2 regions of the Nonomuraea sp. NPDC048881 genome follow, and region 1 is predicted to be linked to the other one. Evidence: riboswitches for the same ligand, from Rfam matches in the RefSeq annotation. Region 1 holds a riboswitch; the other holds the start of a gene.
What was found. Region 1 has a riboswitch for glycine ahead of gcvP (aminomethyl-transferring glycine dehydrogenase). Riboswitches for the same ligand answer to the same signal wherever they lie in the genome.
Positions count from the first base shown of each region.

Region 1 (5,446 bases):
CCATCGACGGCCTGGCCGCGTTCATGCGCCTGCTGGGGCTGGTGGCCCGCACCCGGCTGTCGCTCAGCCAGATCGACGCCAGGATCCCCGAGGTCAAGCTGCTGCGGCGGAGCGTCCCGACCCAGTGGGCGGCCAAGGGCGCGGTGATGCGCTCGGTCATCGAGGCCGCCGAGGCCGAGCCCGACGGCTGGCGCGTGGACACCACCGACGGCGTGCGGGTCGCCCGCGACGACGGGTCGTGGGTGCTGATCCTGCCCGCCGCCGCCGAGCCGGTCACCGACCTGTGGGCCGAGGCCCCCGACATGGACGGCGCGCAGGCACTGCTCGAACGGTGGGCCCGCGTGGTCGAGCAGGCGGCCGTCTGATCACGTAGAGTAGCCGAAAAGCCTTCGCCCGAGATGTGCGCGCGGAGTGCCGCAAGATCGTAATGTAGAAACGCGCGGCGGCATGGACCACGGGGTGGGGGCGGCGGTAACTTTGTCAGCGTCCGAACCGCAGTCCAGCGCCCCGCCTTGACCTTTGCCGCTGATCAGCGTAAGTTGCGGCATTCGCAAACTTGAAGAGCGAAGGCAGGCGCGTCCCCAGCACCGTCGCCGCGTCTTCGCGGTAGGAGGCCGAGCCGATCGATGCCGAGCGTCTACTGCACGCAGTGCGGGCACGCCAACCCCGAGGATGCCCGTTTCTGTTCCCGCTGTGGGTCACCGCTGACCAGACCCGAGGTCTCCGGGGACACCACGTCGACGATCTCGGTCGCGGGAATCGAGGCGTACGAGGCTGAGACAGGCGACATGCTCCTGGCCGAACGGGCGCTGGTCGAACAGCTCCCGCCCGGCACGGCGTTGCTCACGGTCACCAGGGGGCCCAACCAGGGCAGCCGGTTCCGGCTGGACAAAGACCTCACCACGACCGGGCGCCACCCGGAGAGCGACATCTTCCTCGACGACATCACCGTCTCCCGTCGCCACGTCGAGTTCTACCGCCACCGCGGCGGCCAGTTCTCCGTACGCGACGTGGGCAGCCTCAACGGCACCTACGTCAACCGGGAGCGCATCGAGGAGGTTCCCCTGCACTCCGGAGACGAGGTGCAGATCGGCAAGTTCCGCCTCGTCTTCCTGATGAGGGTCAACGCCGGCGCATGAGCTCACAGGCGGCACGCTCGCACATGAGCATCGGGGAGGTGCTCGCCCTGCTGCAGGGCGAGTTCCCCGACGTCACCGTGTCCAAGATCCGCTTCTTGGAGGGTGAGGGGCTGATCGAGCCCGAGCGCAGCCCCTCGGGCTACCGCAAGTTCACCCATCTCCACGTCGAGCAGTTGCGTTTCATCCTGACCGAGCAGCGCGACCACTACCTGCCGCTGCGGGTGATCAAGGACAAGATGGCCGAGAGCTTCGGCCGTCCGCGCGCGGTGCAGCAGACCCAGGAGATCCGCTACGACCGGGCCCAGTTGCTGGAGGCGGCCGGCATCGACGAGGAGACCCTCGCCGAGCTGGAGGACTACGGCCTGCTGGCCCCCGTGGCCAGGCGCTACGACGAGGAGGCGCTGAAGATCGCGCGCAGCGTCGGCGCCCTGGCCCGTTTCGGCCTGCACGCCCGCCACCTGCGCGCGGTCAAGGCCGCCGCCGAGCGGGAGTGCGGGCTGGTCGAGCAGACCGTCGCGCCCATACTCAAGCGGCGCGCGCCCGGCGCCATCGGCGAGGCCGACGAGGCCGCCAGGGAGTTGTCCACGCTCCTGCTCGACCTGCACGCCTCCCTGGTGCGCCTCGGCGTCAGGTCTGTCCTGGGCCGCTGAGGGCACAGAGCTGGAAGGCCGGGGCACATTCCAGGCCTGACGGGTGTTACGTTGAAATGCATAAGCGTGTAGCAGAAACGACCCAGTCAACAGCTGTGCCGGGCGACCGGCCGGCCGAATACGGAGCAGCCCGTGTTGCAGATGGAGGTCGTGGGCGTTCGAGTTGAGATGCCCACAAATCAGCCGATCGTCTTGCTCAAGGAGGCACACGGGGAACGGTTCCTTCCGATCTGGATCGGCATGACCGAGGCGACCGCGATCGCCCTGGCGCAGGCCGAGGAGCCGCCGCCCCGGCCGCTCACCCACGACCTGTTCAGGGACGTGCTGAGCGCGCTCGGCGTCGGGCTGCGCGCGGTCAACATCGTGGCCCTGCGTGACGGCATCTTCTTCGCCGACCTGGTGTTCTCCAACGGCGTGGAGGTCAGCGCCCGCCCCTCCGACTCGATCGCCCTGGCGCTGCGCACCGGCGCGCGCATCTTCGCCAGCGAAGAGGTGGTCCAGGAGGCCGGTGTGATCATCCCTGACGACCAGGAGGACGAGGTGGAGAAGTTCAGGGAGTTCCTTGACACGATCACTCCCGAGGACTTCGGCAGGGCGGGGTAGGTATTTCAGTGCATTTACGCTTCACGACGCGCCGAGCCGGATCGTTGACTGAGCATGGTCACGGTCCTACGGTGCAAGTGAAACCCGTGGTCGCCCTTTACGAACCCCCAGATCAGGCCATGGGATGAGAGAAAGCCGGAGGTCCGCGTGGCGGTCAGCAGCGGCGAGGGAAAGACGGCCGGCCAGGAAGATCCGGTGCGGCGCGAGAGCGCGCGGCAGCGTGCCGGAGAGCAGGGACTGCTCTTCGACGAGCAGCCCGCGACGGTGCCCGACGACATCGGATACCGCGGGCCCACAGCCTGCTCGGCGGCCGGCATCACCTACAGGCAGCTCGACTACTGGGCGCGCACGGGCCTGGTCGAGCCCACGATAAGAGCCGCGCACGGCTCGGGCTCGCAGCGGCTCTACAGCTTCCGCGACATCCTGGTGCTCAAGGTCGTCAAGCGGCTGCTCGACACCGGGGTGTCGTTGCAGCAGATCCGCACCGCGGTGCAGCATCTGCGTGACCGCGGGGTCGCCGACCTCGCGCAGATCACGCTCATGAGCGACGGTGTCAGCGTCTACGAGTGCACCTCGGCCGACGAGGTGATCGATCTCCTCCAGGGCGGCCAGGGCGTGTTCGGCATCGCCCTCGGCCGGGTCTGGCGAGAGGTCGAGGGCTCCCTCGCGGAGCTGCCGGGGGAACGGGCGGCGGTCGAGGACACCGTCCCGGCCGACCATCCCGCTGACGAGCTCGCCAAGCGGCGTCGCGCACGCCGCACGGGGTGAGCTGAACCGCTGAACACACCGTAGTAATCTAGGACAGAGTAAGGCTGATGACCCCGTGCGGGAGAGTCCCTGGGCTTCGGTCCTGGGGCGCCGAAGGAGCAACCCTCCCCGGAATCTCTCAGGCATCCCGTACCGCTCGGGTGAGGCAACTCTGGAAAGCAGGTGCGCCCGCCAGGCGCACCTCACCGACGGTGCAAGCCCCACGGTGGGGTGAAGCTCTCAGGTCGCGATGACGTCGCGATGACAGAGGGGGAGATCCGGCACTCGCCCGCGCCCTGGCGCCGGTCTCCAAGCCTCGGGAGGCAACCTCCATGACCGACCTGTCCGCTCCGCCGTTCTCGTCCAGGCACATCGGCCCATCGGAGTCCGAGCAGCAGCGCATGCTCGAGGCCGTGGGCTTCGAGTCCGTCGGCGATCTGGTGGCCGTGGCCGTGCCCGAGGCCATCAGGGTCAAGGACCGGCTCAAGCTGCCGGCCGCCGCGAGCGAGACCGAGGCCATCGCCGAGCTGCGCGAGCTGGCCTCCCGCAACCGGGTGCTGACCTCCATGATCGGCCTGGGCTACTACGACACCGTCACGCCCGCCGTCATCCGGCGCAACCTGCTGGAGAACCCGGGCTGGTACACCGCCTACACGCCGTACCAGCCGGAGATCTCGCAGGGCCGCCTGGAGGCGCTGCTGAACTTCCAGACGGTCGTCTCCGACCTGACCGGCCTCGACGTCGCCGGCGCCTCCCTGCTGGACGAGGCCACCGCCGCGGCCGAGGCCATGACGCTGGCCCGCCGGGCCGGCAAGTCCAAGAGCGACGTGTTCGTGGTCGACGCCGACACGCTGCCCCAGACCAAGGCCGTGCTGGCCACCCGCGCCGAGCCGCTCGGCATCACGCTGGTCGAGCACGACCTCGACGGCGAGCTGCCCGAGTGCTTCGGCGTGCTCGTCCAGTACCCGGGCGCCTCGGGCCGCCTGCGCGACTTCCGCGACGTGGCCGCCAGGGCGCACGAGGCGGGCGCGCTCGTCGTGGCCGCCGCCGACCTGCTGGCCCTCACGCTGGTGGCCGCCCCCGGCGAGCTGGGCGCCGACATCGCCGTCGGCTCCTCCCAGCGCTTCGGCGTCTCCTTCGGGTTCGGCGGGCCGCACGCGGCCTACATGTCCGTACGCGAGGGCCTGCAGCGGCAGATGCCCGGCCGTCTGGTCGGCGTGTCGGTCGACGTCGACGGCGACCCCGCCTACCGGCTGGCCCTGCAGACCCGCGAGCAGCACATCCGCCGCGAGAAGGCCACCAGCAACATCTGCACCGCCCAGGTCCTGCTGGCCGTGATCGCCGGCATGTACGCCGTCTACCACGGCCCCGAGGGCCTGCGCCGGATCGCGCACCGCGTGCACCGGCACGCCGTCGCGCTGGCCGGCGGGCTGCGCGAGGCCGGCCTGGAGGTCGTGCACGGCGAGTTCTTCGACACCGTGCTCGTCCGGGTTCCCGGCAGGGCCGCCGAGGTGGTGGCCGCCGCGGCCGAGCGGGGCGTCAACCTGTGGCAGGCCGGCGACGATCACGTCTCGATCGCCTGCGACGAGAAGACCGGCGCCGCCGAGCTGGTCAAGGTGTGGGCCGCCTTCGGCGTCGAGCGCGAGGAGGTGGCGCTGGAGGCCGACGCGCTGCCGGCCGACCTGCTGCGCGAGTCGGACTACCTGACCCACCCGGTCTTCCACAGCCACCGCTCCGAGACCGCGATGCTGCGCTACCTGCGCAGACTCCAGGACAAGGACATCGCGCTCGACCGTTCGATGATCCCGCTCGGCTCGTGCACGATGAAGCTGAACGCGACCACCGAGATGGAGCCGATCACCTGGCCGGAGTTCGCCGGCGTGCACCCGTACGCGCCGGAGGCCCAGACCGAGGGCTACCGGGAGCTCATCGGCACCCTGGAGGGCTGGCTGGCCGAGGTGACCGGCTACGACGCGGTCTCCATCCAGCCGAACGCCGGCTCCCAGGGCGAGTTCGCCGGCCTGCTGGCCATCCGCGCCTACCACCAGGCCAACGGCGACACCGAGCGGGACGTGTGCCTGATCCCGTCCTCGGCCCACGGCACGAACGCGGCCAGCGCCGTCATGGCGGGCATGCGGGTCGTCGTCGTGGCCTGCGACAGCGACGGGAACATCGACCTGGCCGACCTGGACGCCAAGATCGCCAAGCACCGCGACAAGCTTGCCGCGATCATGGTGACGTACCCGTCCACGCACGGCGTGTACGAGGAGTCGATCACCGAGGTCTGCGCCAAGGTGCACGAGGCCG
Region 1 covers NZ_JBEZGC010000003.1:326,450-331,895, forward strand. Annotated here, with positions in the region: gene AB0C33_RS12360 (mannose-1-phosphate guanyltransferase) at 1-365, shown strand, start outside; gene AB0C33_RS12365 (FHA domain-containing protein) at 627-1,139, shown strand; gene AB0C33_RS12370 (MerR family transcriptional regulator) at 1,163-1,789, shown strand; gene AB0C33_RS12375 (bifunctional nuclease family protein) at 1,922-2,392, shown strand; gene AB0C33_RS12380 (MerR family transcriptional regulator) at 2,540-3,160, shown strand; glycine riboswitch at 3,209-3,305, shown strand; gene gcvP (aminomethyl-transferring glycine dehydrogenase) at 3,472-5,446, shown strand, end outside.

Region 2 (5,446 bases), on a different contig from region 1:
AACATGAAGACCCAGCCGTGGACGCACGCCAAGGCCAGGGTCGCCACCCTCCAGGCCGCCAAGACCCTGTACCCGGGCAGCTGCACCGAGTTCAACGTGGTCAAGAACGCCTGGGACGGCGTCAGCGTACGGGCCCAGTCCGGCGAGCCGACCTGCACCCAGGGCAGCAACGACTTCTCGGTCAACCTGAACCCCGCCTCCGGCAGCGTGACTCCCGGCCAGAGCACCACGACCACGGTGAGCACCACCGTGACCGGCGGCTCGGCGCAGTCGATCACCCTACGGACCGGCACCCTGCCGGCCGGCGTGACCGCCTCGTTCAGCCCGGCCACCATCACCGCGGGGCAGAGCTCGACGCTGACTATCAACACCTCGGCGAGCAGCCCGCAGGGCAGCCACTCGATCGCCATCACGGCCGACGGCGCCGACGTGGACCGCCAGGCCACCTACAACCTGCAGATCGGGCAGAGCTCGCCGAACGACTACTCCTTCGGCGTGACGCCGTCGTCGGCCTCGGTGCAGGCCGGTCAGTCGGCCACCGCCACGGTCAGCACGCAGGTCACCGCCGGTCAGGCGCAGAGCATCGCCCTGGCGGCGAGCAACGTGCCCGCGGGCGTGACAGTCAGCTTCAACCCGTCCACGATCACCGCCGGGCAGTCGTCCACGGTGACGTTCGCGACCACGAGCGGCGTGACGCCCAGCACGTACACGATCAGCCTGAACGCCGACGGCGCGAGCGCCGACCACTCGGCCTCCTTCAGCCTGACGGTGGGCGGCGGCCAGGGCACCACGTGGCAGACGTACACGGCCTACACGGCCGGACAGACCGTCACCTACCAGGGCACCAGCTACCGCTGCCTCCAGGCGCACACCAGCCTGCCGGGCTGGGAGCCGCCCAACACCCCTGCCCTCTGGCAGCCGGTCTAAGTCGCACGACCTGGGCGGCCACGCCGGAGTGGCCGCCCAACCCCCTTGAGGAGCCACAGATCGTGAACGCCATGCTCAGGCTGGGCGCCGCGGCCACCGCCGCGTTGGCCCTGACCCTCACCACGCCGGCCGGACCGGCCGGCGCCGCCGCCGACCCCGCGCCCGACATCCCCGTCGCGAACGTGACGGCGCATCTGAGCCAGTTGCAGTCCATCGCCACGAGCAACGGCGGCAACCGCGCCTCGGGCAGGCCGGGCTTCACCGCCTCGATGAACTACATCAAGGGCAAGCTGGACGCGGCCGGCTTCACCACCCGCGTGCAGAACTTCAGCGGCGGCAGCAACCTGATCGCCGACTGGCCGGGCGGCCCGGCCAACCAGACCGTGATGCTCGGCGCCCACCTCGACAGCGTCGCGGCCGGCCCCGGGATCAACGACAACGGTTCCGGCTCGGCCGCGCTCCTGGAGAACGCCCTCACCCTGGCCGCCCGCAAGCCCACCCTCACCAAGCACGTGCGCTTCGGCTGGTGGGGCGCCGAAGAGGCGGGCATGGTCGGGTCCAGGTACTACGTGCAGAACGGCGGCGCGAGCGGCGTCGAGGTGTACCTGAACTTCGACATGATCGCCTCGACCAACGCCGGCTACTTCGTCTACGACGACGACGCGGCGATCCAGCGCACCTTCAACGACTACTTCGCCACCATCGGCCTGCAGACCGAGGGTGACAGGGAGGGCGACGGCCGCAGCGACCACGCCTCGTTCAAGAGCGCGGGCGTCCGGGTCGGCGGCCTGGCCACGGGGGCCGGGGCGGTCAAGAGCTCGGCCCAGGCCGCCAAGTGGGGCGGCTCGGCCGGGCAGGCGTTCGACCGCTGCTACCACAGCGCGTGCGACAGCTACCCGAGCGCCATCAACACCACGGCGCTCGACCGCAACTCCGACGCCATCGCGTACGCCATATGGAAGCTCGCCGTGGGCACCGGCACGCCCACGGAGAACGACTACTCGATCTCGGTGACCCCGTCGTCGGCATCGGTCCAGGCCGGTCAGTCGGCTACCGCGGCGGTCAGTACCCAGGTCACGTCCGGCCAGGCGCAGAGCGTCGCGCTCTCCGCCGGGAACGTGCCGAGCGGGGTCACCGTCTCCTTCAGCCCGTCCACGGTTCAGGCGGGCCAGTCGTCCACCGTCACGATCGCCACCGCCAGCGGCGTCGCGGCGGGGACGTACACCATAGGGATCAACGGCGACGGGACGACGGCGGACCACTCCGCGTCCTTCACCCTGACCGTCGGAGGGGACGGCCAGGGCACCACCTGGACGGCTTACAAGTCGTACACGGCCGGAGACGTCGTCACCTACCAGGGGGTCAGCTACCGCTGCCTCCAGGCGCACACCAGCCTGCCGGGCTGGGAGCCGCCGAACGTGCCCGCCCTCTGGGCGCGGGCCTGACCCTAGGACCTGATCTCCGGGTTCGATCCCGCGCGGGCCGGTCACCGCCGGCCCGCCCCGAGCTGCCGCGTGCGAGCTGACCTGCCATGACCGGCTCGCGCGCGGCCACCAACGCGGCCGCGACCCCGCCTCTCCGGGGCCGCGGCCGCTTTTCGCTGCGTGCGGGATGTCGCGGATGCCGCGGATGGCGGGGGGCGAAGCGCGACAACACCCCCATGACGGCACTAGGCTGACGGACATCACCGGCGAAACCGTGCGGGAGAGCACCCTGACAGCCGGTCAGGGTCCCTGAAGGAGCAAGCCCTCCCCGCGAACCTCTCAAGGCAAAGGACCGCGCGGCAGCCCTGTAAGGCGTTCTTACGGGGAGGTGACCTCTGGAAAGCAGGCCCTCGGGGCCTCGCCGAAGGTGAAAGTCCGGTAAAACTCGGGCGAAGCTCTCAGGCATCCATGACAGAGGGGGAGGATGCTGGCATCCAATCCTGTCCTGAGGTGCGACAAATGTCCCGACCTACGCCGCTACGAGACGTCCACGAGGCCCTAGGCGCCACGCTGACCGACTTCGCCGGCTGGCTCATGCCGCTCCGGTACGGCAGCGAGTCGGCGGAGCACAAAGCCGTCCGCGAGGCGGCCGGGCTGTTCGACCTCTCGCACATGGGCGAGATCTTCCTGACCGGTCCGCAGGCCGGAGAGGCCCTCGACTACGCGCTGGTCGGCCACCTGTCGGCGCTCGCGCCCGGCCGGGCCAGGTACACGATGATCGTGGACGAGCGCGGCGGGGTGCTCGACGACCTCATCGTCTACCGGCTGGCGGACGAGGAGTTCATGGTGGTGGCCAACGCCTCGAACTCCGACAAGGTCGCGGATGAGCTGAAAAATCGCACTAAGTCGTATGACGCGGCGGTCGATGACCGCTCCCAGCAGTACGCCCTCATCGCGATCCAGGGCCCGAAGGCCCAGGAGATCCTGGCCACGCTCACCGACGCCGACCTCGACGGTCTCAAGTACTACGCGGGCCTGCCCGGCGTGGTCGACGGCCGCCAGGCGCTCATCGCCCGTACCGGCTACACCGGCGAGGACGGCTTCGAGCTGTTCGTCGCCAACCAGGACGCCGTGCCGCTCTGGCGCGCCCTGGAGGCCGCGGGCGAGCCGCACGGGCTGCGCGCCGCCGGTCTGTCCAGCCGCGACACCCTCAGGCTGGAGGCCGGCATGCCGCTCTACGGCAACGAGCTGAGCTCCGACCTGACCCCGTTCGACGCGGGGCTGGGCAGAGTGGTGAAATTCGACAAGCCCGGTGACTTCGTCGGCAGGGCGGCACTGGAGGCGGTCAAGGACGACCAGCCCCGCCGCCGCCTCGTCGGCCTGGTCGCCCAGGGCCGCCGGGTGCCGCGTCACGGCTACCCGGTCACCCGCGACGGCGCCGTCGTCGGCGAGGTCACCAGCGGTGCGCCCTCCCAGACCCTGGGCAAGCCCATCGCGATGGCCTACGTGGACGCCGGGGCCGACACAGGTCTGGCCGTGGACATCCGGGGCAGCCATGAACCTATGGACCTGGTCGAGCTGCCCTTCTACAGGAGGAACAAGTGAGCAACATCCCTGACGACCTGAACTACACCAAGGAGCACGAGTGGGTGTCGGGCGTGGACGACGGCATCACCGTGACCGTCGGCATCACGGCCTTCGCCGCCGAGGCTCTTGGTGACGTCGTCTTCGTGCAGCTCCCCGAGGTCGGTTCGACCGTCGAGGCGGGTGACTCGGTCGGCGAGGTCGAGTCCACCAAGTCGGTGAGCGAGATCTACGCGCCCGTCGGCGGCGAGATCGTCGAGGTGAACTCGGCCGTGGCCGACGACCCGTCGCTGGCCAACAGCGACCCGTACGGCGACGGCTGGATGTTCCGCGTCCGCATGGAGGGCGACGCGGAGGACCTGCTGTCCGCCGAGGAGTACACGGCGCTCACCTCAGGCGAGTCCTGACACCAACGCCGGGGCCCGCCGCGGGCCCCGGCACTTCCTGAACTGAAGGGCGCCCATCAATGGCGATCAGCGTCTTCGACCTCTTCAAGATCGGCATCGGACCGTCCAGCTCCCACACGGGCGGCCCGATGGCCGCCGCGCACAAGTTCGCCCGCGGGCTGCACGACGACGGCCTGCTCCCCCGCGTGGCCCGCGTCGAGGTCATCCTGTACGGCTCGCTCGGCCTGACCGGCAAGGGCCACGGCAGCGACAAGGCGGTGCTGCTCGGCCTGTCCGGTGAGAAGCCGGAACTGGTCGACGTCGACTCCGTCGACGCCCGCCTGGCCGAGATGCGCGCCGCGGGCACGGTCAAGCTCTACGGCGAGCACGAGATCCCCTTCGTCGTGGGTCAGGACCTCGTCTTCGAGCGCAAGATCTCCCTGCCCGAGCACCCCAACGGCATGCGCTTCACCGCCCGCGACGAGCAGGGCGAGACCGTGCGCGAGAAGGTCTACTTCTCCGTCGGCGGCGGCTTCGTCGTGGACGAGAAGGCCACCGGCGCCGACCGCATCAAGCCCGACGACACCGTCCTGCCCTACCCGTTCGCCTCGGGCGAGGAGCTGCTCAAGCACTGCTCGAACACCGGCCTGTCGATCTCCGCCCTGATGCTGGAGAACGAGAAGGCGTTCGGGCGCACCGAGGAGGAGATCCGCGCGGGCATCCTCAACCTGTGGCGGGTGATGTCGGAGTGCGTGCGGCGCGGCATCGGCAAGGAGGGCGTGCTGCCCGGCGGCCTGAAGGTCAAGCGCCGGGCCAACCAGCTCCACCGGCGGCTGCAGGCCGAGTCGGCCGAGAAGGACCCGCTGCAGGCGATGGACTGGGTGGCGCTGTTCGCCCTGGCCGTCAACGAGGAGAACGCCGCCGGCGGCCGCATCGTCACCGCCCCCACCAACGGCGCCGCGGGCATCATCCCGGCCGTGCTGACGTACTACACCAAGTTCGTCCCGAGCGCCGACGACGACGGCGTGGTGCGCTTCCTGCTCACGGCGGCCGCGATCGGCGTGCTGTTCAAGGAGAACGCCTCGATCTCCGGCGCCGAGGTCGGCTGCCAGGGCGAGGTGGGCT
Region 2 covers NZ_JBEZGC010000001.1:974,844-980,289, reverse strand. Annotated here, with positions in the region: gene AB0C33_RS04665 (M4 family metallopeptidase) at 1-927, shown strand, start outside; gene AB0C33_RS04660 (M28 family peptidase) at 999-2,372, shown strand; glycine riboswitch at 2,619-2,716, shown strand; glycine riboswitch at 2,737-2,836, shown strand; gene gcvT (glycine cleavage system aminomethyltransferase GcvT) at 2,871-3,956, shown strand; gene gcvH (glycine cleavage system protein GcvH) at 3,953-4,342, shown strand; gene AB0C33_RS04645 (L-serine ammonia-lyase) at 4,402-5,446, shown strand, end outside.
Region 2: another riboswitch for glycine. It lies ahead of gcvT (glycine cleavage system aminomethyltransferase GcvT); the one in region 1 lies ahead of gcvP (aminomethyl-transferring glycine dehydrogenase).